4 regions of the Lysinibacillus sp. NPDC056959 genome follow, and region 1 is predicted to be linked to each of the others. Evidence: riboswitches for the same ligand, from Rfam matches in the RefSeq annotation. Region 1 holds a riboswitch; each other region holds the start of a gene.
The links. A riboswitch is a leader RNA that binds a small molecule or an ion and turns the genes downstream of it on or off. The one in region 1 is predicted to bind S-adenosylmethionine.
Positions count from the first base shown of each region.

Region 2: it holds a riboswitch for S-adenosylmethionine, as region 1 does, so the genes downstream of both, metA (homoserine O-acetyltransferase MetA) here and ACFTQ7_RS16425 (MetQ/NlpA family ABC transporter substrate-binding protein) in region 1, are expected to answer to the same signal.
Region 3: it holds a riboswitch for S-adenosylmethionine, as region 1 does, so the genes downstream of both, ACFTQ7_RS10715 (cyclase family protein) here and ACFTQ7_RS16425 (MetQ/NlpA family ABC transporter substrate-binding protein) in region 1, are expected to answer to the same signal.
Region 4: it holds a riboswitch for S-adenosylmethionine, as region 1 does, so the genes downstream of both, ACFTQ7_RS19200 (bifunctional homocysteine S-methyltransferase/methylenetetrahydrofolate reductase) here and ACFTQ7_RS16425 (MetQ/NlpA family ABC transporter substrate-binding protein) in region 1, are expected to answer to the same signal.

Region 1 covers NZ_JBHURE010000015.1:35,658-41,771, reverse strand. The annotation lists gene ACFTQ7_RS16435 (carbon-nitrogen family hydrolase) at 1-187, opposite strand, end outside; gene ACFTQ7_RS16430 (pyridoxal phosphate-dependent aminotransferase) at 702-1,871, shown strand; SAM riboswitch class I at 2,221-2,324, shown strand; gene ACFTQ7_RS16425 (MetQ/NlpA family ABC transporter substrate-binding protein) at 2,529-3,359, shown strand; gene ACFTQ7_RS16420 (methionine ABC transporter ATP-binding protein) at 3,464-4,489, shown strand; gene ACFTQ7_RS16415 (methionine ABC transporter permease) at 4,482-5,153, shown strand; gene ACFTQ7_RS16410 (alpha-hydroxy acid oxidase) at 5,167-6,114, shown strand, end outside.
Region 2 covers NZ_JBHURE010000005.1:72,357-78,470, forward strand. The annotation lists gene ACFTQ7_RS08140 (spore germination protein) at 1-813, shown strand, start outside; gene ACFTQ7_RS08145 (Ger(x)C family spore germination protein) at 828-2,027, shown strand; gene ACFTQ7_RS08150 (hypothetical protein) at 2,031-2,264, shown strand; gene ACFTQ7_RS08155 (GerAB/ArcD/ProY family transporter) at 2,303-3,745, shown strand; gene metA (homoserine O-acetyltransferase MetA) at 3,878-4,813, opposite strand; SAM riboswitch class I at 4,967-5,077, opposite strand; gene ACFTQ7_RS08165 (nucleotide excision repair endonuclease) at 5,272-5,643, shown strand; gene ACFTQ7_RS08170 (TrmB family transcriptional regulator) at 5,723-6,114, opposite strand, start outside.
Region 3 covers NZ_JBHURE010000007.1:58,151-64,264, reverse strand. The annotation lists gene ACFTQ7_RS10730 (MFS transporter) at 1-644, shown strand, start outside; gene ACFTQ7_RS10725 (SMI1/KNR4 family protein) at 707-1,258, opposite strand; gene ACFTQ7_RS10720 (YuzC family spore coat inner layer protein) at 1,414-1,821, shown strand; SAM riboswitch class I at 1,972-2,076, shown strand; gene ACFTQ7_RS10715 (cyclase family protein) at 2,176-2,913, shown strand; gene ACFTQ7_RS10710 (Cof-type HAD-IIB family hydrolase) at 3,037-3,810, opposite strand; gene ACFTQ7_RS10705 (DUF2225 domain-containing protein) at 4,352-5,047, shown strand; gene ACFTQ7_RS10700 (hypothetical protein) at 5,071-5,424, shown strand; gene ACFTQ7_RS10695 (hypothetical protein) at 5,591-5,731, shown strand; gene ACFTQ7_RS10690 (DUF4272 domain-containing protein) at 5,977-6,114, opposite strand, start outside.
Region 4 covers NZ_JBHURE010000021.1:35,734-41,847, forward strand. The annotation lists gene metH (methionine synthase) at 1-1,619, opposite strand, end outside; gene ACFTQ7_RS19200 (bifunctional homocysteine S-methyltransferase/methylenetetrahydrofolate reductase) at 1,612-3,459, opposite strand; SAM riboswitch class I at 3,556-3,655, opposite strand; gene ACFTQ7_RS19205 (protoporphyrinogen oxidase) at 3,781-5,169, opposite strand; gene ACFTQ7_RS19210 (protoglobin domain-containing protein) at 5,451-6,114, opposite strand, start outside.

The sequences.
Region 1 (6,114 bases):
AACGTTCTCCATTCACATCTGCAAGCTCTGATAATTTTTCAAGCGCATAGCCTGTATTCCACATTTCCGGTAATACAATAATTTCTGCACCTTGTTTTGCCGCTTCACGAATCTTTTCTTCCGCACGAGCAAAATTTTCTTCTACTTTGCCAAAACCAACATTTAGTTGGATACACCCAATTTTCATCTTAATTCCTACCCTTCTCCCAAAAGTATTTCTTTTACTGCATTTGTGCTTTTCTATATTTCATTATACTACAATTGAAAATGATATCGCTGTTGTCTGAGCTTAGAGCAGCTTTGGAACAAAAACAAAAAGGCCAGGATCTCAGCAATAAAGTGAGCCCTGGCCTTTTCGCGAAAGTGAATCTTACTAATCATTTTTGCTCTTAGTTTTAGATTCTATTAATTAGTACGATTAAGTTTAATAAAAGTTACAGTAATTAAAAAAAAAATTAAATATTATTTTAAAGGGCTTAAAAGTAATGTCAAAACCTATGTTTTATGGGCATTGTTAAGATGCCTCAGATGTTGTTACAATGACAAGGCATAATTACGTTCGGAATCGGCTTTGTACTTAGGCTCGCATGCTCTCTGTTTGTATTTTGTGCGTCCATCTTTGTAAATTGAGACTCTAGACAATTAGTAAAAAAAGTAATAATATTTGCATCAATTATTATTTTTTAAAAAGGAGAACATGCATGGAATTCTCAAAAAAACTACAGCAACTCCCGACTCAATTTTTTGCAGCATTGGTGCAAAAAGTGAATAGTGCTTTAGCAGAAGGGCGCGATGTTATCAATCTCGGTCAAGGCAATCCAGATCAGCCCACTCCCCAACACGTTATAAAAGCGTTACAGGAGGCAGCTGAAAACCCTCAAAATCATAAATATTCTCCATTCCGCGGCCTAGTAGAATTACGTCAAGCAGCTGCAGACTTCTACAAACGTGAATACAATGTTGATATTGACCCTGAAACTGAGGTAGCTATTCTTGGTGGTACAAAAATTGGTCTTGTTGAGCTGCCATTAGCGGTTTTAAACCCCGGTGATACAATGTTATTACCCGATCCTGGATATCCAGATTACTTATCTGGTGTTGTATTAGGTGATGTTAATTTTGAAGTCATGCCACTTTTTGCAGAAAATGATTTCCTGCCTGATTATCATGCTCTTTCTGATGACGTAAAAGAAAAGGCTAAGCTACTTTACTTAAATTACCCGAACAACCCAACTGGTGGTACTGCAACACTTGAATTTTTCGAGGAAACGGCGCGCTTTGCTAAAGAACACAACATGATCGTCTCACATGATTTCGCTTACGGTGCAATTGGATTTGACGGCAAGAAACCTATTAGTTTCCTGCAAGCGGAAGGTGCCAAAGAGGTCGGCATCGAGATGTATACATTATCTAAAACATATAATATGGCAGGCTGGCGTATTGGATTTGCAGTTGGTAACGCTGATATTGTTGCGGCTATTAATCTTATTCAAGATCATCTATTTTGTAGTCAATTCCCTGCCGTACAACAAGCAGCAGCGGTTGCCCTTACAGCATCACAGGATTGCGCAAATACGCTAAGAGCGACTTATGAGCGTCGACGAAATGTTCTTATCGAAGAAGCACAGCGAATTGGTTGGCAAGTAACCTCACCAAAGGGCTCTTTCTTTGCATGGCTCCCTGTTCCATTAGGTTATACAAGCGAGCAGTTTGCTGATGCATTGCTCGATAAAGCTGATATCGCAGTAGCTGCAGGCAATGGCTTCGGTCTATACGGTGAAGGCTATGTTCGTGTAGGTTTACTCGTAAGTGAAGAACGCTTACGTGAAGCGGTCAGCAGAATTGAAAAATTAAACCTATTTAACTCATGAGCATTTGATTCCCTCTATCAAAAAAACTGTCCCATCAGCTCACGCTTGCTAAGGGACAGTCTTTTCATCTCACTATCTTTTGTGGTAGCTCTAGCCCTTCTTCTATTGGATAACATTGGTCATAACCCGTTTCTTCATACCGACACACCCCCCCACTAATCGCTCATAGAGCCATGAAAATGCGTTTCATATCTCCCATCCCACACATAGTTGACTCTCACTAACATTCCCACCCATCTCCCTTAATGGAATATTGTAATAAAATAAAAAATTTTAAAAATTCCATTGACTTACCATAACCAATAATTTATATTAGTCCTATCGGATTTACAAAAAAATATTTATAAATCTCTTATCAAGAGTAGCTGAGGGACTGGCCCTATGAAGCTCGGCAACCTCCTTTTTTAAGGAAGGTGCTAAATCCTGCAAACGATATCGTTTGAAAGATAAGAGAGGACACTTTTTTATGAGCCTCTCTTAATTTTTTAAGAGAGTTTTTTTTATCTTCATTTACATGAAGATAAAAGCCTCCGGCGGATGTCACGGATTTTGAAAGGAATGAATTGTGCTAGCACAATTCAAAATCCGGACAGCAATTACGCCAAGGCGAAATTGTTTTTTATACAAACCGATAAAACAACTTTGGAGGTATGTCTCATGAAAAAGAAAAACAAAATTTTACTAGGTTTAGCAAGTCTCACATTAGTAGCAGCATTAGTAGGTTGCGGTACTAAAGAAGATAAAGGTAGTCAAGGTAAGGCTACTAATGAAAATAAAGTTGTAGTAGGTGTAACTTCTGGTCCACACGAACAAATTGCAGAAGTTGCTGCAAAAGTTGCCAAAGAAAATGGCTTAGAGGTAGAACTAAAAACGTTCTCTGATTATGTTTTACCAAATACATCGTTAGCCGAGGGTGATCTTGATGTAAACAGCTATCAACACAAGCCTTTCCTCGATGCATTTAACAAAGATCACAAAACAGATTTAGTGCCAGTAGGAAAAACAATTTTAACTCCAATGGGCATTTACTCTGAGAAATATAAATCATTGGATGAAGTTCCTGATGGTGCTACATTCGGATTACCAAATGATCCAACAAACGGTGCCCGTGCTCTATTTGTCCTTCAAGAGGCAGGCATCATTAAATTAAAAGAAGGTGCAGACTTAACAGCTTCTACTCGCGATGTGGAAGAAAACAAAAAGAATTTTAAATTCATTGAATTAGAGGCTGCACAAATTCCGAAGCAGCTTAGTGAAGTAGATGTGGCAGCTATTAATACGAACTTCGCTCTTGATGCTGGTATTGATCCTAAAAAAGACTCCATTCTTTTAGAATCTACTAACTCTCCATATGTAAACTACATCGCGGTACGTTCTGAAAACGAGGATGACCCAGCGATTAAAAAATTTGTTGAAGCCTATCAATCTGATGAAGTACGCAAATTTATTGAAGAGGAATTCAAAGGTTCTATTATTCCAAGCTGGTAAGTAACGATGAAGGGCCTTTCATAAATTAAGAATCTGCGAGACTCCTATAGGAATGCTAGCAGATTCTTGCTTTATAAAAGGACTTAGAAAGGAGATATCACAGTATGATTCAACTAGAAAATATAACAAAAGAATTTAAAACTAAAAAAGGTATCGTTAAAGCAGTAGATGGCATTAACCTACATGTCAAAAAAGGTGAAATTCATGGGGTTATTGGCTACAGTGGTGCAGGAAAAAGTACCCTTATTCGCTGTGTTAATTTATTAGAACGTCCAACAACAGGAAAAGTATTGATCGACAATGTAGATATTACTTCCCTTTCTTTAAACGACCTTCGCGAAACACGTCAAAAGATCGGCATGATCTTCCAGCATTTTAATCTCTTAAAAACAGCGACCGTTTACAACAATATCTCGGTCCCATTAAAACTTCTAGGCTATAACGACTCTGAAGTGAAAAAACGCGTTGCAAAATATGCAGAAATTGTTGGCCTAACAGAGAAATTAGATAGTTATCCTAGCCAGCTTTCGGGTGGTCAAAAGCAACGTGTCGCTATTGCACGTGCCCTCGCCCAAGAGCCTGAGATTTTACTCAGTGATGAAGCGACAAGTGCTCTCGATCCTGAAACAACTGACGCTATTCTTGAGCTTCTCTTAAAAATTAACCGTGAGCTGGGCATCACTATTTTACTCATTACACATGAAATGAATGTTATTCAAAAAATTTGCGATGATGTATCCGTTCTTGAATCAGGGACGGTTGTGGAATATGGCTCTGCTATAGAACTATTTTCGAAGCCTCAGCACCCAACGACACGAAAGTTTTTAAACACTATTTCTCAACGTAATTTATCTCCTTCCCTTATCGAGCAATTAAATCTTTCCGGAAGTGTGATTCGTTTAACATTCCTTGGTGAAAGTACCGGGAAGCCATTACTTGCAGAAGTGAGCAAAGTTTATGATGTACAACCAAATATTTTAACAGCCAATATCATTGAATTAAAAAACGGCATCGTCGGGAATATTGTCGTGCATCTTCACGGTGAGGCACATATCGTAGAAAAGGCACTTAAATATTTTACAGAAAACGGGGTAGACGTTGAGGAATTAGGAGGCGAATTAAATGAATAGCATTCAAAGCTTCTTTGCAGACTGGTCAGATGTTATTGGGCAATCCATTATCGAAACCTTTCAAATGGTCGGGATTTCATTATTGTTCTCTATTTTAATTGGGATCCCTTTAGGGCTTTTAATCGTTTTAACCCGACCAGGGCAATCATTTGAAAGTAAATTTCTCTATCAATTTTTCAATTTATTTATTAATATTATTCGCTCTGTACCGTTCATTATATTACTATTCTTCATTTTACCGTTCACGAAGCTGATCGTTGGCACAACTATTGGTGTAAAAGGTGTTATTGTGCCGCTTGTTGTTTATACAGCGCCTTATATTGCGCGCCTTATGGAAACGGCACTTTTAGAAGTTGATCCAGGTGTTGTGGAAGCTTATACAGCAATGGGTATTAAACGTCGTCACATCATTTGGAATGTCTTACTACGTGAGGCTCGTCCATCCATTATTTTAGGCTTAACAATTGCCACAATCGGTCTGATAGGAGCAACAGCAATGGCTGGAATGGTTGGTGCTGGTGGTTTAGGTGATCTCGCATATCGTTACGGTCATTTACGCTATGAGGTCGATGTGATGTATGCGACAGTGTTTATCTTAATCATCCTTGTTCAGATTATTCAATCAATGGGTAACCGCTTTGCTGCGAAACTAAAGAAAGATTGATAGGAGGATTACGATGACAAAAACAACACATGGTGATCTACTGTTAAAAAATATAAATGCACAAGTCCCCTTCCCTATTTGCTTTGCAGATTTAGAAAAGGCTGTTGCAGAAAAGATGGAAGCTGGTTCGTTTGGCTACATTCGTTCAGGTGCTGGGGGTGAACAAACATTACGAAATAACCGTGCCGCCTTTGAAAAATACTCTATTATTCCACGCTTTTTACAGGATGTTTCAAGTATTGATACATCGATTGAGCTGTTCGGAAAAGTACATCCAACTCCGCTCTTATTTGCTCCTGTTGGCATGAACAAAATGGCACATGACGAGGGAGAGCTTGCCGTGGCACGTGCGGCTGATCAGTTAAAAATTCCTTATATTCAAAGTACAGTTTCAAGCTATGCACTTGAAGATGTGGCACAAACAGCCCCTACTGCTACTAAATGGTTTCAATTATATTGGTCAACAAATGAGGAAATTGCATATAGCATGGCCGCCCGAGCCGAGGCTGCTGGTTTTGAGGCTATTGTTTTAACTGTAGATACCGTCATGCTTGGCTGGCGTGAAGAAGATGTTCGCAATCAATTTTCACCTTTAAAACTTGGGTATGCTCGAGGAAACTATATGAATGATCCTGTTTTTACTGCTTCTTTACCAGATGATTCATTCGAGTCATATGTACAGGGCGTTTTGCAAAATGTGTTCCATCCTACATTAAATTGGGAGAATGTACGTGAATTAAAGCGCCGTTCTAATCTCCCTATTTTACTGAAGGGAATCTTACATCCTGAAGACGCAAAACTAGCTATTGAAAACGGCATTGACGGTATTATCGTATCAAACCACGGTGGTCGCCAATTGGATGGCGTAATTGGTTCACTCGATGCCCTTCCTGATATTGTGAAAGCTGTAAAAGGACGATTTCCTGTTATTTTAGATAGCGGTGTGTATCGCGGTATGGAT
Region 2 (6,114 bases), on a different contig from region 1:
TATAATTCTGAACGGCCTGATGTTATTGCTGGTGAGCTATTAGATGGTAAAATTGCCATTTTAGTGGACGGTTCACCGTTTGTCCTCATTGTGCCAGCATTATTTACATCCTTTTTACAATCTGCTGAAGATTATTATCAGCATTGGATGATTAGTTCTCTTGTACGCATTTTGAGATTTTTTGGAATTGCCCTTGCCTTGGTGGCACCATCGCTTTACGTAGCAATCACCACCTTCCATCAAGAAATGCTACCGACTCCGATGCTGATCAGTATTGCATCTCAACGTGAAGGAGTCCCCTTCCCTGCCGTTGTAGAGGCACTCATTATGGAGATTGCCTTTGAGGTGTTAAGAGAAGCAGGTCTTCGCATGCCAAGAACCATTGGACCAGCCGTGTCCATTGTTGGAACATTAGTGATCGGTCAAGCGGCCGTAGAAGCAAATGTTGTATCAGCCGTAATGGTCATTATTGTGGCCTTAACAGCCATTTGTAGCTTCTTGTTCCCTGCTTATGGCTTATCCAATACCGTTCGTGCTCTTCGTTTCCCATTAATGATTGTAGCAGCAATCGTTGGATTATTTGGTGTGATGTTTGGCCTGATGATCATCTTATTACATTTAAGCAGTATACGAACTTTCGGTGTTCCATATTTAAGTCCATTCGGCCCCTTAATTTTAAAGGATCAAAAAGATGCACTTGTGTTGTTCCCGCGTAGAGCTTTATTGACTCGACCACGTTTAATTAGTAAAAAAAACACTGTCAGAGGTCATAAATATATTAATACGAAAAAAAGGAATCAAAAGAATGTATAAACGAGGAATAAACTATGTCAAAATTTAAGGCAATATGTTTACTAATGATTCTTACTTTACTTTTAAGTGGTTGCTGGAGTAAGCGTGAACTCAATGAATTAGCAATTGTCGCAGCATTAGGAATAGATAAAGTAGATAATGAATTTGACATATCAGTTCAAGTTGTAATTCCTGGTGAGATCTCTTCCAAACAGCCTACTTCAGGACGGTCACCGGTTATTACCTATCATTCAAAAGGTGCAACAGTGTTTGAGGCCATAAGAAAAATGACAACATTAACAGCTCGAAAACTTTATTTTTCTCATCTTCAAATAGTTGTGCTCGGCGATGAATTAGCTACAGAAGGAATTGGCAAGCCATTAGATTTAATTTCAAGAGATCATGAATTCAGAAATGATTTCGATGTCATCGTTGCTCATGACGCGACTGCCGAAGAAGTTTTAAATGTATTAACACCTATCGAAAAAGTACCAGCTACTAAATTACTTAATTCTCTTAGGACGTCGGCGAAATCTTGGGGTACAACCCAATCCATTAAAATTGATGAGATAATTAATACTTTAAATAGCAAAGAAAATAGTGTAGTCATGTCTGCTATTGAAATACAGGGGGATAAAAATGTTGGCATGGAACAAATAAATGTTAAAAGATCGAAATCTCCTGTGCTATTAAAATATGCGGGCTTAGCTGTTTTTAAAGAAGATAAACTCATTGGGCTTTTATCGGAAGATGAGAGTAGAAGCCTAGGCTTTTTAAAGGACAAAATAGAAAGTACAATTGAAACTCTTACTTGCCCTAAGGGAGGTACTCTATCAACTGAAATTACACACTCAAAGACAAAAATAAAAGGTAAATTTAAAAATGGATCACCCAAAATCAATGTTTCTATAGATGTTAACCAAAATGTCGGAGAAGTTGAATGTGATATAGACCTTACAAAAGAAAAATCGCTTCACTACATCAATAAAAAAACGGAAGAACTTATTAAAAAGCGAATCGAAAAAACAATCAGTACAGTTCAGCAAAATTATCGGGTCGATATTTTTGGATTCGGCGAAGCACTTCATCGCACAAATCCGAAAGAGTGGAAAAAAATAAAAAAAGAGTGGCTAACCATATTTCAAGAGCTACCTGTTAAAGTTGAAGTACATGTAAACACACAAGGCTTAGGAACGATGGAAAACTCATTAGTGAATAAGCCGGAGGGAGAATAAGCTATGATGATGGCGATATTCATATTTATCATTTCTGCTGTTATAGCCTATGCCTTTATTCCAACATTAAAAAAAAATAAAGAAACGAAAACGATCGTTATTTTTTCGATATTTTTATTGCTTGGTACCGCATTAAATATTGCAATCTTATTAAAGGTCAAAATACCGAGCCCATTAGATTTGATTACCTATATTTTTTCACCAATTAAAGATTACATCATCTCTCTGACAAAGTAATAAGGCAATATTATGTTAAGAAAAAGGGGTAGTTCATAATGGAAAAAGAAATAATTAGTTCAAGACAATTTATGATTATTACCCTTCTCTTTTCAATCGGGACAGCCATTTTAATAATCCCTGCGAGTGTAACAAGCGAAGCAAAGCAAGATGCATGGATTGCAGCGATCATTGGTGTCGTTATAAGTTTGCCCATAGTAAAGCTTTTCGTTGCTTTAGGAAATAAAACACCTACCCTTACATTTATAGAGGCTAATGAAAAGATATTAGGTCGTTTTTTCGGAAAATTTACTGCGATTGGCTTTATTTTTATAACCTTACTTTCTGCCGGTGAATTGTTATATTTCATTGGAATTTTCATGAAAACGGAAATAATGCCAGAAACACCTACGATGGCCTTTGCATTTATGTTCAGTATTATCATTATTTATGCTGCATTTTTAGGAATTGAAGTATTTGCACGTTCTGCAGAAATACTATTTGCCATATTTATATTAATTTTTATTTTCTTTGTCATTTTTATTACACCATCCATCCAAATCGAAAATATACAGCCAATAATGGAAACATCAAAAAAATCATTATTCTTTAGTATGATTCGATTTATAAGTCTTTTTTCATTCCCGCTTGCTGTATTATTAATGATTTTCCCTTCCACAGTTAACGTACAAAAATCTGCACAAAAAGGTTATTACATTGGCACAATTATTGGAGGGATTGCCTTAATTACGATTATCGCACTGTCTATCCTTGTCCTAGGTCCTGTAAATACAGCATCTAGGACATTTCCTAGCTATGCATTAGCTCAAAGAATTTCAATCGGGAATTTTTTGCAGCGTATTGAAGTTATTATGGCAGCCATGTGGATTATATCAATTTATATTAGGACTTTTATGTATTTTTATGCTTCGGTTATCGGTATCGCACAAATATTTAAAATTAAAAATCATCGCCCTCTCATTTTTCCACTCGGCATGATTATCCTTGGAATTTCACAAATTGTTCATCCAAATATCATTCATTCCAATATTTACAATAGAGATATATGGCCTATATTCTCCTTCATTTTAATGATTTTATTACCATTACTATTATTAATAGTCGCGAAGATTCGAAAAATCAATGGTAATCAAGGAGATAATACGCAATGTAATAGTAGTACGCAAAATCAAAATGATAGTAATAACGGAGATACTACACAGAGTGATAGTAGTAGCAATGGCGGGAATGCTTCTCATAGTGCAGGTAGTAGCAATAACGATAATTCTGCTCAAAGTGCAAATAGTAGCAATATCGATAGTTCTACTCAAAGTGATAGTAACAGCAATGGTGGGAATGCTGCTCAAAGTGCAAGTAATAATAATGCCGGAAATACTACACAAAGTAAAAGTGAAAACGATACCGGAAATTCTACACAGAATGATAGCGATACCGGAAATACGCCAAACAGTGATAAGAATAAAAAATCGCCAGACAATTAACAGCAGTATTGTTCATCACCAAAAGTGAAGCGGCTCATCGGACGCCCTCAGGAGGGTGCCCTGCTGGAACGGAAATGAGAAAAGTAAAAAATGATGACCCTATAATATCAAGGTCATCATTTTTCTATAGCACTAAATATGATATTCAATTTGATCAACAAAATCCCATTCGTATGGTGTTTCTTGATAAACATAGTAGTTCAACCAGTTCGAGAATAACAAATGTGTATGAGCACGCCACGTATTAATCGGTTCATTCGCTGGATCATCATTTGGGAAGTAATTCACTGGTACCTCAATATCTAATCCTTTCGCAACATCACGACTATATTCATCCGCTAAAGTGGTTGCATCATATTCAAGGTGACCAGTAATCATAATATTTTTATTGTCTTTAGATTGCACAATGAAAACACCAGCATCTTCTGAATAAGAGAGCAATCGTAAATCAGGGTGGTTGCGTACTTCATCAATCGATACAGACGTATAACGCGAATGTGGTGCCGTAAACAAATCACTAAAGCCGCGTACTAAATCCACTGTTAAATCCGTGATAACATGAGAATATACACCTGAGCATTTAGCAGAAAGCCCAATTTTGCCAATACCGTAATGATGGTATAACGCTGCCTGAGCACCCCAACATATATGTAGAACCGATGTTACGTTTGTTTTGGACCAGTCCATAATTTCTGAAATTTCCTGCCAGTAGTTCACTTCTTCAAACGGCATTTTTTCTACTGGTGCCCCCGTAATAATCATGCCATCATAGCGACGATGACGAATTTGATCGAACGTCGTATAAAATAATTGTAAATGTGATTTACTAACATTTTTCGATTCATGAGTAGCAGTATTCAAAAATGTAATATTCACTTGTAACGGGGTATTCCCTAATAAACGTAGTAATTGCAGCTCTGTTTTTTCTTTTTCTGGCATTAAATTAAAGATTAAGATATTTAACGGACGAATTTGTTGAGTTTTCGCTCTATCCTCTTCCATTACGAAGATTTTTTCCTCACGTAAATGTTCTCCAGCTGGTAAGTTTTTTGGAATATTAATTGGCATCTTGCATTCCCCTCTCTTATATTTCTCTCTGTTAACCCATTATTGGCCTTAGTCTCCATACACAGGCCTTGCGTAAAGTCTTTTTTTCGATGAAATTAAAAAATCCCTCTCATTCCATTTGAGATAGAATGAGAAGGATGTTTACCACGTTCACTCTTATCTCTCAAAGGACAAATCCTTTGCTGGAATTAGCACCTTTCTAACTTTTGTTAGAGGTTGCTGAAGCGTCATCGGGCCAAATCCCTCAACTTCTCATGATAAGATTATTTAATTAAAATGAATTGTAACATGAACAATTAAGAATATCAACAATACATAGAATATTTCGTTATTGACCATGCATGTCATTATGTAATTTGTTTAAAACTAATATTGAAGCTAAGTCCATATATTTTATGGTAAACAAGCTGTAATTATGTTAACATATACCTTTAGTAACAGAGAGGAACGTGAATAGTTTGATTAAAATTGAATTTCCAAAACCAGATTTAGTAATTCGCCAACGCGAACAAGATGTAAAGCCAGGTGATGTACCAATCACACCGTATTTCGGTTTTATTGATTTCCATAAAATCACACGTGAAAATGGCGGCATTTTCTTATTCTACAATGAACAGAATGAACTATTATTTGTCGGTAAAGCACGTAAGATTCGTCAACGTATTAAAAAGCATTTCGAAGACAATGTGTCACCGATGAAAAATCATCGTGATGAAGTTTTCAAAATTGAAGTGTACGAAGTAGATGATCCAATGGAACGTGAAATTTACGAAACATACGCGGTTAATACATTCCGCGCTAAATACAATGTTGATAAAGTTTTTTATTAAGATAAAAGATCTTATATAACATAAAATAAGAATCTACAAGCCATCTGTACATGATGGCTTGTAGATTCTTTTATTATTTTCACTCTACGAAAAAGGCTTTACGTTCTTTTGTAATCCATTCCCCAAGCTCCGTATCATCGCGCTTTAACAGTCGATTGACAAGCACGTCATGCCATATATAATCCTCTAATAAATAAATATGCACTGGGTCATTTGTTATAAAAGCCGTTTCTTGATTGGACGGTGAGTGACCATAAATCATCTCTTGACCATCTATAGACAGTATAAACCAATGGGGCGTAGCAGCATTCCTCGTATATTGAGTAATGCGATGCTGGTCAATCGATGCAACATTTTCATCCACATACAATGTAATGCCATGAACCGGAATACGCTGAGAGACCTCATGTATATCTTCTCGCAATTTTTCATACATATCTTCCCACATTGATAATAGTACTTTTTTCTCCG
Region 3 (6,114 bases), on a different contig from region 1:
GTAATGCCATACTTGTTCCTAGTCAGTTATCGAAAAGCAATCCAATATCAATTCGCGATATCGGAAAAGTATTAGGGAATATACGAATGTTATTAATTCTCTTTATTACTGCCATCGGATATGGTGGCGCATTCGTAGTATATACGTATATTTCACCAATTTTAGAGCAGTATATGGGCTACTCACCTAAAGCAATAGTCGTGATTTTAGTTGTATACGGTATTTGCGTTGCCATCGGTAATACATTAGGTGGTCATTTTGCGAATAATAACCCTTTACGTTCTATCTTTATTATCCTTATCGGCTTAGCATTATCTCTACTCGGCATCAACTTCTTTTTAGAATCATCCATCGGTGGATTAATAATGGTCTTAATTATGGGACTATTTATGTTTATGAATGTACCGGGATTACAGCTTTATGCCGTTCAGATTTCTGAAAAATATATACCATCAGCTATCTCAATGGCTTCAGCATTAAATATTTCGGCCTTTAACATTGGTATTTTCCTAGGATCATACATTGGAGGAATTATCGTTCGCCAACAATCATTAGCGCATACTCCTATATACGGATTCGGCATGGTGATGATTGCTGCAGCTACTACGTTCCTATGGTTAATCTTCGATAGAAACAAACAATAGGTACGTTTCTTATAAATAAAAAATGTGAGGAAGGTGCTTTCTAAAATGCCCCTTCCTTTTTGCTATTTATTAGATTCAAGGAAAGTATCATCAAAATATGCCTTAAAATTTGGATACAGATAGTCTAATGACAATAGAATATCGGCATCATCTTCAAATAAAATTTCATGTTCAATTTCATATATGGCACAACTTTCTTCATCAGCATTATTATTTAAATCAATACAAATTATTTTTCCATACTCTGTATCCCACGAAAATGGAAGATATCCTAAACTGCATAATGATGGATTAAACATATCTCTTACATTATTTAAAGGATCCTCAATACTTTGGTCAGGTATTACACCAAAATAATGATGATACGTTGAAATAAAAGCTTTATACCATTCGGGAAAATTAAGTCCGAACTCTTTTTCTAACGTTTGAATATCTCCCTCCGTTACGGTGGAAGGAATCATTCTCCACACAGACCACTCTGCATCGATATCAACTACCTTCATTTCTTCAGGTACATCCGGGCACATCCATCTACAAAATCCATCTTCAGACACCTGATTATAACGTTCATAGTAAATTTCAAAACCATTTTTTATGTATGCACGAATATCCATTTTAATAACTCCTTTTGAAGAAGAATAAATTGATCGGGATTTAAGCCGTTGAACTGAGGTCCTTTTCGCTCAAGCTTTTCAAAGCACGGCCATTAACACCTAAAGTCTCTGTTGTACATAAGATAATGTATCAACTATAGGATAGGAGGAATTTAGTGTATTACAATCCTTATCCGTATTTTGTCTATCCTAATTATTATCCGGCATGGGTAATGGCAAATCAACCAACTACTCAACTACCTTCTAAACATCTAGCAATGCCTGACCCAACGAATAGAGGTCCATTTCCATCCATCAATACAGTAAAATTAAAGACTTCTGCGAAACGAATCAAAGTTATTATGCAGCAAGCACAATTACTTACGGATAAAATTGATGAATCAGAGCAATTTGCACATGATCTTATGAACGCAGCACAACAATCAAATAAAACAGAAGTTGAAAAGTTAATTGCGTCAACAGGCATTACGGTAAAATTCGATACTACCTATACACCAGATGGATTTCGTATACTATTTACTGATAGCGGCTGTTGTAAGCTAACACTAATTTTGGGTTGGTGAAAAGTTGGTCCTTTGAAGAGGGCCTCTTTTTTTTGCCTTTAGCATCTTCTTTATGAATTATAACCACGTATCCCTACTGAACTTGTAAACTATATATAAATATGCTAAAGTATTCATAAATTTTATTTCCGAAAATTCTTATATTTTATTTTCTTATCAAGAGAGACGGAGGGATTGGCCCTATGAAGTCTCAGCAACCAGCCTATAGGTATGGTGCTAATTCCAAATGGCAAAATTTAGCCTTGAAGATGAGAAGACTTACTGCATTTGCTTCTGCACAAGAGTCCTCTTCTACAAGGAGGGCTCTTTTTTATTGTTGCATTCAAAATAATTAACAGAAAGCAGGGAACTATAATGACAAACGAACTTTTACAAGCAATACAACTATTAAAATCAAAAGAATGGGTTGATTTAACACATACATTCGGTCCAAACTCTCCTCATTTCTTTATGTTTGATGATGCAAAATTTGAAACATTATTTTCGCATGATGATGGCTTCTTTGCACAACAATTCACTTTCCCTGGGCAATACGGAACACATATCGACCCACCAATCCATTTCGTGAGAGAAACACGCTATTTAGAGGAATTGGAGCTAAAAGAACTAGTACTCCCACTCATCGTTATTGATAAATCGAAGGAAGCTGAAATTAACAACGACTACACGTTAAGCGTTCAAGATATTATTAACTTTGAAGCTGAATATGGAGAAATTGAAGAAGGTACCTTCGTTGCGCTACGCACCGATTGGAGTAAACGTTGGCCAGATAAAGAGGCTTTCAGCAACAAAGATGCTGATGGCAATAATCATATTCCTGGCTGGGGATTAGAAGCGTTGCAATTTTTATTCAACAAACGAAAAGTAAGTGCGATTGGCCACGAAACTTTTGATACGGATTCAGCAACAGATTTTCGTAAAAACGGTAAGTTAGATGGCGAATATTTTGTGCTTGAGCAAGATACTTATCAAATTGAGCTTATGACAAATTTGGATAAGCTACCTCCAAAAGGCGCCGTTATATTCAATATTGTGGCAAAGCCTGAAAAAGCATCTGGATTCCCTGTCCGCTCATTTGCTATATTGCCTTAATATAGCAACAGGTCTGATTCAATACATATTGAACCAGACCTTTCTTAATCATTTATTTAGATTTTTTTCCTTTTTAGAAACACGATCAACATGAGAGCTATGAACTTAATACGATTTTTTCCATTAAATGATTTTTAGCTCACGAAGAGCATAATCAATACCATCTTCTGTTGATTTCTTTGTTACAAAATTAGCGACATTTTTTAATGCTTCACTACCATTACCCATTGCAATACCAAAGCCGACCTTCTCTAGCATGTCGATATCATTATCTCCATCCCCAAAAGCAAGTGCTTCTTCTGTACTCAAGTCGAAATATTCTAGTACAGCTTGAACAGCAATAGACTTAGAAATATCCTGTTGCAAAATATTTGTAATGTAAGGATGCCACCTTTTAAATAATAAATGAGGAAATGTAGAGGTATACTTTTTCTCAATATCCTCATCAACATATAAACACATTAAATACACTTCTTGCGTTACAATATCTTCATTGATAACGGGAAACTCCCGCAAAGATAATGTTTCTTTCATAGCTTTTAATGTCTTTTTTTCTTGGACGTTATTCATTGATAATGTTTCTGTGAAAAACGATAGACTTTGTTTATTTTCATCAGCAAAAGCCTTCACTACTTGGACCACTTCTTTGGCGACCGGTATTTTATGTATGACTTGATCTTGGTGCTTAACATATGCACCATTAGCTGTAATAAACGTCTCTATTCCTACATTTCTTAAATCCTGGCACATTGATAAAGGTCTTCCTGTAGCAGCTACAATATGAATTCCTTTATCCTTTAATTGTTGAATAGCGTTCCTTGTACTTTCTTGCATACGACCATCTTCATAATTAACAAGCGTTCCATCTACGTCAAAAAATACAATTTTATAATCCATTGTTCTCTCCTTTTCATTTTGTATATTTTCACCAGGTGCATTGATGATAAATCTATAATTAAATGGCTAATTTTCACTACAGGCAAGCGTTGTATGACTCCTCTTATTGGCCAACATCCAACTCTATATTTTTCCAACTAATACAATTTTAATTTTACATTAAGAAACATCTTTATACCGAAATTAATTATAGGTAATATTACATACGCAATAACTTTTTTAATTAAATATATGTACGTATTTTGACAAACTTAAAAGAATGTATAACTTGCTTTAACTACACCGATAAACACTATTACGGGTACATACCTAAATTTCAAAAAACTAAGAAAGTAATGAACATTTTTATTTTAATAATTCTAAAGGAGTATACCAAAGAACATAGAATTGTTAATATAAGAGAAACTAAATTAAATATATTGAACGACATTGTCCTTCATATAAATAGAACAAAAGAAATATATCCACATTCATCTCACTACCGTCAGAGGTGAGGGTAGTGAGATGAAATTATTATTTGAGTGGAAAGGAGTTGATTCTGATGGCATTTAACATTTACTACTATGAAAGTAGTGTGGATTGTAAGTTTTGTAAAAAGCATTTTACTACATATAAAGTACGCCCTAATCGATATAAAATTATCGAAGAACAAACAGACTTCATGCCAGTTTATGAGGGTTTAAACCCGTTATTATATGAGGTTGCCGTTTGTCCGCATTGTGGCTACGCTTACCACAAATCAATGACAAGAACGTATGGACCTTTCATGCTTCTTATAGATGAGCTTTACATTAAAGAGCTACAAAAACCAATGGATATTTGCAAAGACCGTACGATTGATGATGCCATTGTAAGCCTTAAATTAGCCTATCTTGTATCAAGAGCATCAATGGAAGAGTCACTTCTTATGGCCAATTTCGCACTAAAAATAGCATGGCTATATCGCTTAAAAAATGATCATGAATCGGAAATGCGCTACCTCTTTGCTGCAAGAGACTTTTACAGTAAATCTTTTGCATCCAATCAAGAGGGCGGAGAGAGAATTCAATATTTACATGCAGAATTAAGCCTTCGACTTGGAGATATTGCTGAGGCGAAAAAAGGATTCTCTCGATTAATTGCAGATCGACATGTTTCCAATAAATATCGAAAACTAGCACGAAATCGTTGGGAAAACTATAAATATGACGATCAACCTAACAACGTAAATGACAATATAGGAGAAGTCATCAATTAATATAAACAGGGAGAGTAATAAATATGCTGCTATTCACCAAAAGGATTGATGTGAGAGAAGAAGATATTTTTTCAGAATTACATCATTTTTTACTAAGAAAAAATAATCGCTATTTAACGAACGATGAGGTAGTTGCATTAACTGGGGTTTCATCAGACCTACTCCATAAATGGGTAAAAGCCGGAAAGTTAAAAAAATCGATTTTCCCTAATTTAGGTGCACCTTGTGAACGCTGTGGACAAATTACTCAGGCAAAAATCTGTGTTAGCTGCTCATCAACCATTGTTAGTACATTAAAACAAGAGGAAAAGGATCGTGCATGGTTCAATCAAATACAACGGAATCATCCTAGAGCTAGCACGTATCACTATAAATAAAATTACATCTCTACAGTGTACTTACACTTTGGAGATGTTTTTTTACCTTCCTCCGCTTAAATAATCCAAAACAATGACATTTGACCAAATTTAAATAAACTCCCCTTTTACTTTAAACTTCACTATCTATAATTGGTCTTAACATATAACGAAGGACTGATAGAGAGTGACAAAAGGTAAGAAACGTAAGGTCTTATTATCATTAAGTATCGCACTAACAAGCTTTGTAGCGTTCAACGGAGGTTCAAATGCATCCGCAGCAGTTCCGGCGATAGAAGAACGCGTAGCTTTAGATTCTTCTGATTGATAAAGTAAGTAAGCCGAATTATATAAAGTAAAACTTTAATCAGTGGGGGTCTCTTCATCCCCACTGATTATTAGTCTTTACCATTCGAGTTTTTACGGGCAGTCCTTTCTTACTTTTGAGGTGAGGTTTGCACCTGACGCTTCACTTTCGGTAAAGTAAATTACTGCACATTAATACAGGATTAAATAATATTATTAAAATAGCAAACTAGTTTCTACTTCTAGTTTGCTATTTTTCTTTTAAATTTAAGTATCCATCGAAATAGAATCCCATTCTTCATTACGATGCCCTATCATCCAGAACAAGCCCCTACGTCTTTCCATAACGATACTTTCATTCATCCCCACAGGAGCTGGTCGTTCTTGTATACGACTATCTACGCA
Region 4 (6,114 bases), on a different contig from region 1:
CTTACACCAAGCACCGTTAATGTACGTGGCATTTTTTCTTTAATCAGGCGAATTCCTTCTACCGTTTCAAGTGCTGAACCAATATACTGCTCATCTCCCGTTCCTACTGGGAACATTAATGGGTCAAAAATAATATCTTCAGGAGCAATACCCCACTTTTCTGTTAACAATTTATAGGAACGTTCAGCAATCTCAAGCTTACGCTGTCGATCAACCGCCATGCCTTGCTCATCAATTGTCCCCACTACTAAAGAGGCACCATATTTTTTCACTAGCGGTAAAACTGCGTCAAAACGCTCCTCGCCATCCTCTAGGTTTATAGAGTTAATAATGGCTTTCCCTTGAGAAAACTTAAGTGCTTCCTCAATTACTTTTTCATCTGTCGAGTCAATTACAAGAGGTACTTTTACTTTTTTTACAACCTCCTGCATAAAGCCACGTATATCTTCTAGTTCATCGCGGTCAGGGTTTGCTAAACAAATATCGATAACATGTGCTCCATTTTTCACTTGGGCACGCGCGATTTCTGCAGCTTCCTCAAACTTCCCGTCAATAATTAAATTTTTAAACTTACGAGAACCGATTACATTCGTCCGTTCTCCAATAAATAACGGACGCATAGAATCGTCATACACCAATGGCTCGATACCAGAAACTACATGACCATGTGTGGCATCTGGTAATTGACGAGGCTTTTGGTCCTTTAGCACTTCTCTAATAGCAGCAATATGTGCTGGAGTTGTACCACAGCAGCCTCCTACAATATTTAGCCATCCCTTTTCCGCAAAGCCTTTTAGCTTTTGTGACAGCGAATCAGGTGACTCATGGTAGCAGCCTTCCTCGTCAGGTAAGCCTGCATTCGGGTAACAGCTAATATAGCCTGTTGAAAGCTCTGCTAGTGAACGGATATGATCCGTCATAAACTCTGGTCCAGTTGCACAGTTTAAGCCAACTGATAATGGCTTAATATGCTCGATGGAAATGTAAAAAGCATCAATTGTTTGACCAGCCAATGTTGTTCCCATCGGTTCAATTGTTCCTGATATCATCACAGGTAGCTCTTTTTCAGTTGCCGTAAAAGCACGAGATACCCCTAATGTTCCTGCCTTAACATTCAACATATCCTGACTAGTTTCTAGCAACAGAACGTCGGCTCCGGCTTCGATTAATGCCTTGGCCTGAACATAGAAGTTTTCCTCTATTTCATCAAATGTAATACCACCTGTAACTGACAAGGTTTTTGTGGTTGGTCCCATAGCCCCCGCTACAAAACGTGGCCAATCCGATGTAGAAAACTCATCTACTACTTTGCGTGCAATTTCCACAGCACGTGTATTGATTTCTTCTGCCTTCGCACCAAGATCATATTCATTTAATACGAGTGGTGTGCTTCCAAATGTATTTGTACAAATAATATCTGCTCCAGCTTCTAAATATTTTCTATGAACTTTTTCAAGCACATCTGGTCTAGTTAGCACGAGATTTTCATTACAGCCATCATATTCCTCGCCGCCAAAATCCTCTGCTGATAAATTCTCATTTTGTAGCATTGTACCCATTGCGCCATCAAGAATTAAAATTCGTTTCTCTAGTTGTTCTTCAATCAAGTGCTTAGCCATTTATACTTACCCCTTTTTTCTGTTCATCCAATTGCTCAATAAATTTCATCAATTCTAGTGTCATGTCATAGCGTAAAAATGGTGTGATGAGGTAAATACCATTGAAATATTCCGCTGCTACTTCTACTAATTCCTTGGCAATTGCAATCCCTTCTAGTGTTGCGCGTTCTTTATCATCGCCACATGCCTTCATACGGGCTAACACATCATCGGATAGTTTGATGCCTGGCACTTCATGATGTAAAAACTCCGCACTTTTATAGCTCGTTACTGGCATAATGCCAATATAAATTGGTGTTTCTAAATGCTTTGTCGCCTCGTATATTTCCACGATTTTTCCCTTTGTATAAACAGGCTGCGAAATAAAATAATCTGCCCCATATTCAATTTTCTTCTCTAATCGAGATACCGCGCGATCTAGTACACGTACATTAGGATTAAAGGCAGCCGCTACAGAGAAATTCGCCTTTTTACGAAGTGGTTTCCCCGAGAACGATACACCTTCATTTAACTGTTTTATTAATTGGATTAGCTCCATTGAAGATACGTCATAAACGCTTGTGGCCCCTGGGAAATCGCCCACCTTCGTCGGATCTCCAGTCACTGCTAAAATATCGTGAATACCTAGTGCATTTAATCCCATTAAATGTGATTGAAGTCCAATTAAATTACGATCTCGGCATGTTATATGAGTTAACGGTCGTACCCCGTGTGTTTCTTTCAGTAAGGCACCCATTGCGACATTACTAATCCTTGGAGAAGCAAGTGAATTATCTGCCATCATGACTACATCTGCGCCCGCCTCATATATTTTTCTTGCTCCCGCAATAAAGCCTTCAATTTCTAAATGTCTTGGTGTATCTAATTCCACTATAACTGAGCGTTCACGTTTTACTTTTACATGTAATGGTTCGTAATTTGCTGGCTCAGCCTCACGGACAATCTCTACTTTTTCTGGCTTTGCATACTTTTCTTCGATTGGAGATAACTCCTCTAAGTACTTTTTCGCTGCAGCAATATGCTTTGGTGTCGTACCACAGCAACCACCAATTAAACGTACCCCCTGATCACGAAGCTCTACAGCTGCTCGACCAAAATAATCTGCCTCCGACTCATAAACGACACGGCCATCCTCTACATCAAGAAGAGAAGCATTCGGATACGCTGACATAAATGCTTTCTTAGGAAGCTCCACACCTTCAAATGCTTGTATTGTATGGTGAGGACCTAAGCGACAGTTAACACCTACGAGATCAGCACCTAGCGCTTCAAGTTCATGTAAAGCGTTATTTAAGCTCATTCCATTTTGTAAAATTCCTGGTTCGTGCATAGAAACTTGAGCAATAATCGGTAATTTCGTTTTAGCTCGTAGCATTGCTAAAGTCGCTGTTAACTCTTCAAAATCATAATATGTCTCAAGTAAAAGGCCATCTGGATTTCCTGCAAGTAAAACAGTTGCCTGCTCATTAACTGTTGCTAAAATTTCCTTTAACGTTGCGTCGCTTTTTCGAATACCACGGATTCCCCCAATAGTACCTAAGACAAATTGTCCACCATCTGCCGCTGCTCGTTTTGCAATCGTTATAGCAGCTTCATTAAACTGCTGCACACGAGATTCTAATCCATAGCGGGCTAATTTTATGGCATTAGCTCCGTAAGTGTTCGTTTGAATAATATCGGCACCTGCCGCTATATACTCTCTATGAATCTTTTCAATTAATTCAGGTCTTTGTATATTCATTTCCTCGTGGCAATACTCCAAGCCATAGCCATATAAAACTGTACCAATTGCACCATCTGCTGTAAGAACATGCGTTTTTAACCTTTCAAGCAATCCCATAAAACTAGCCTCTCTTCCTTTATTTGTAAAAATTAAAATGCAAAAAGCCTTCTTTTACATAAAAAGAAGGCTTTAACGTTTCGTCATTGTTTTTCCTTCTCATCTTCGACACTACGGTCCTCTGGATTTAGCACCTGACAATAAGTTGGTTGCTGAAGCTTCATAGGGCCAGTCCCTCAGCTTCTCTTGATAAGAATGTTGTATGAATTTTTTAAATAATTAAAAGAATCATATCGTTTACGAACGATTGAGTCAAGACTATTTCACAGAACAGAGGTAAAATCTCACGAAAAATACCATATTTTGATTTAAATCAAACAATTACGATAGTTTTTCAGCAAGCTTCTCACCAATTTTTTTACCATTTTGAATACACGCACCTATGCCCACTCCGAAATAAGAGCAACCCGCTATTGATAAATTCGGATAGTTTTTCTCAAGCTCTTGTACGAGACCTTGCAACGCTTCACGATGTGCCAAATCATACTTTGGCATTTGGTCGATCCATTTTGTCACGTCCACAATTGTTGGTGTTTCCCCAATCCCCAAGCTTTTTCTTACATCCTCTAGAGCAACCGCTGCTAACTCTTCATCTGACATCAAACGCAATCTCTCATACTCAGGGTTAATGCTCTTATAAAAAAGTCGTACAAGTAATTTTCCTTCTGCTGACGTGTGTTTCCACTTGCGACTTGTCCATGTTGCTGCATTACAAATAACATCTGAATTATGTGACACAATATAGCCTGTTCCATCCGCGGGTAATCTATTATCTGGTACATCAAACCCTAAGTAAATCGTAATGGCGGATGCAGTATTGAATTGTTCAAAATAGCCGTTCAAAGATTCATCCTGCAATAAGCTTTGTACCGCTTCATTTGGCAGTGCCATGACAACATGATTTGCTTCAATTATTTTACCGTTTGCTAATGTAACGGAGTACTGATTCTCCTGCTTTTTAACACTTATAGTGGCAATCCCTTTTATAATTTCTACATCCGTTAATGTTTCTTCAAGTCGATCAATTAATGACGATAAACCATTTTTAAATGAAATAAATTTTTTATTGGCAGCTTTCAAAAATTGTTCCCTGTTTGCATCAAAGCCTTTAATAATACTACCGTAATCGTTTTTGTAATCGATTAAATACGGTAAAGTGGAAGCAATTGAAAGTTGATTTAAATCTCCCGAGTATACACCTGCAAGTACGGGCGCTATTTGGTTTTGAACAAGCTCCTCACCTAAATAGTACGTTAAAAATTCCCCAATCGAACTTTCCTTTGTAAACTCTTCATTTGGCATGGTTAAATCCTTTATTGCTTCTTTTTTACCTTTCTCTGATACAAGCGTGCTTTCCTCTAGAGATTGTAAGCTCATAGGAATACCAAACGTTGAATCTGCTGGGATAGCATGTAGCTCATTATTTGTGTAAATATACGAAACACCCGTTTCGTTATACACAAGATTTTGTTCAAAATTAAGTTCTTCTACTAACTCCATAACACCTTTATGACGCGCTACTATAGAATCTGCTCCTGTTTCCATGATAAAGCCTTGTTCATATGCAGAGTGAAGCTTACCACCAAGGTATGTATTTTTTTCAACGAGTACAAGCTTTACATTTAAGTTTTTCTCCTGAACTTGGCGTTGTAAATAATGCATCGTACACAAACCCGTAATTCCGCCACCTAATACAACAACTGTTTTCATATTAACCGCCCCTATTTTTAGTTCTTTATTTCAGTATAAACTTTTTTTATCGAAAATTACGTTAAACCCTTTACAAATTTAGCAAAAATGGAGCTATCCAGCGCAAAGGATAGCTCCATTTTTTTCTATGTTCAATTAGTATATATTGAATTTAACAGCATATTTTCACCGGTATCTTTTATCTACCTAGCGGATCGTATATATAAACAGTTGATATAGTGTTATTATACACTACAGTGTAAAGCATCTTTATTTTTCTTTGTCTCTTGCTTTTCACTTCATTAATTTAAATTTTGTGCAAAGCTAGCTAGTTCTTCAGCGGAATTTTTCACTTCATTAAAAGCAATACCTAATTGACTTAGTACTTCTACTATTGCTTGTACTTCTTTTTCCATCTGTCCATTTTGTTCTTTGGCTTCGGTCATAGCGTCCAATATATTAGTAAATTGACCTTCCGTTTGAACCATGTTTTCCTCACCAGAAGTAACCTCTTCTTGAATACTACTAAGCGAGTGAACAAGTTTATCAGTCCGCTCATTCGTTTTATGTAATAAAGTCGCAACCGATGTGACAGATTCCTTTGTTTGAATCGATAGTTTTCTCACTTCATCTGCAACAACACTAAAGCCTTTACCCGCTTCTCCAGCGCGAGCCGCTTCTATTGCCGCATTTAAAGCTAACAAGTTCGTTTGATTAGCAATATTTGTCACAACATTCATAATCGATTCCATTTCCCTTGACATATCTGCCAACTGTGTAATATTTTCCGCTATACCATCAAGCGAGTTAATAATATTACTCATATTTTGCGATTGATTCTTTAATCGTTCACGACCTTCTAATGCCTGACTCTCAGCCATAGTCGACACTTGAAGTGATTTTTTTGCCAGTCGTTTAATTTCATCCGATTGTTCACTTAAACGATGAAACGAGTTGTTTGTTTCC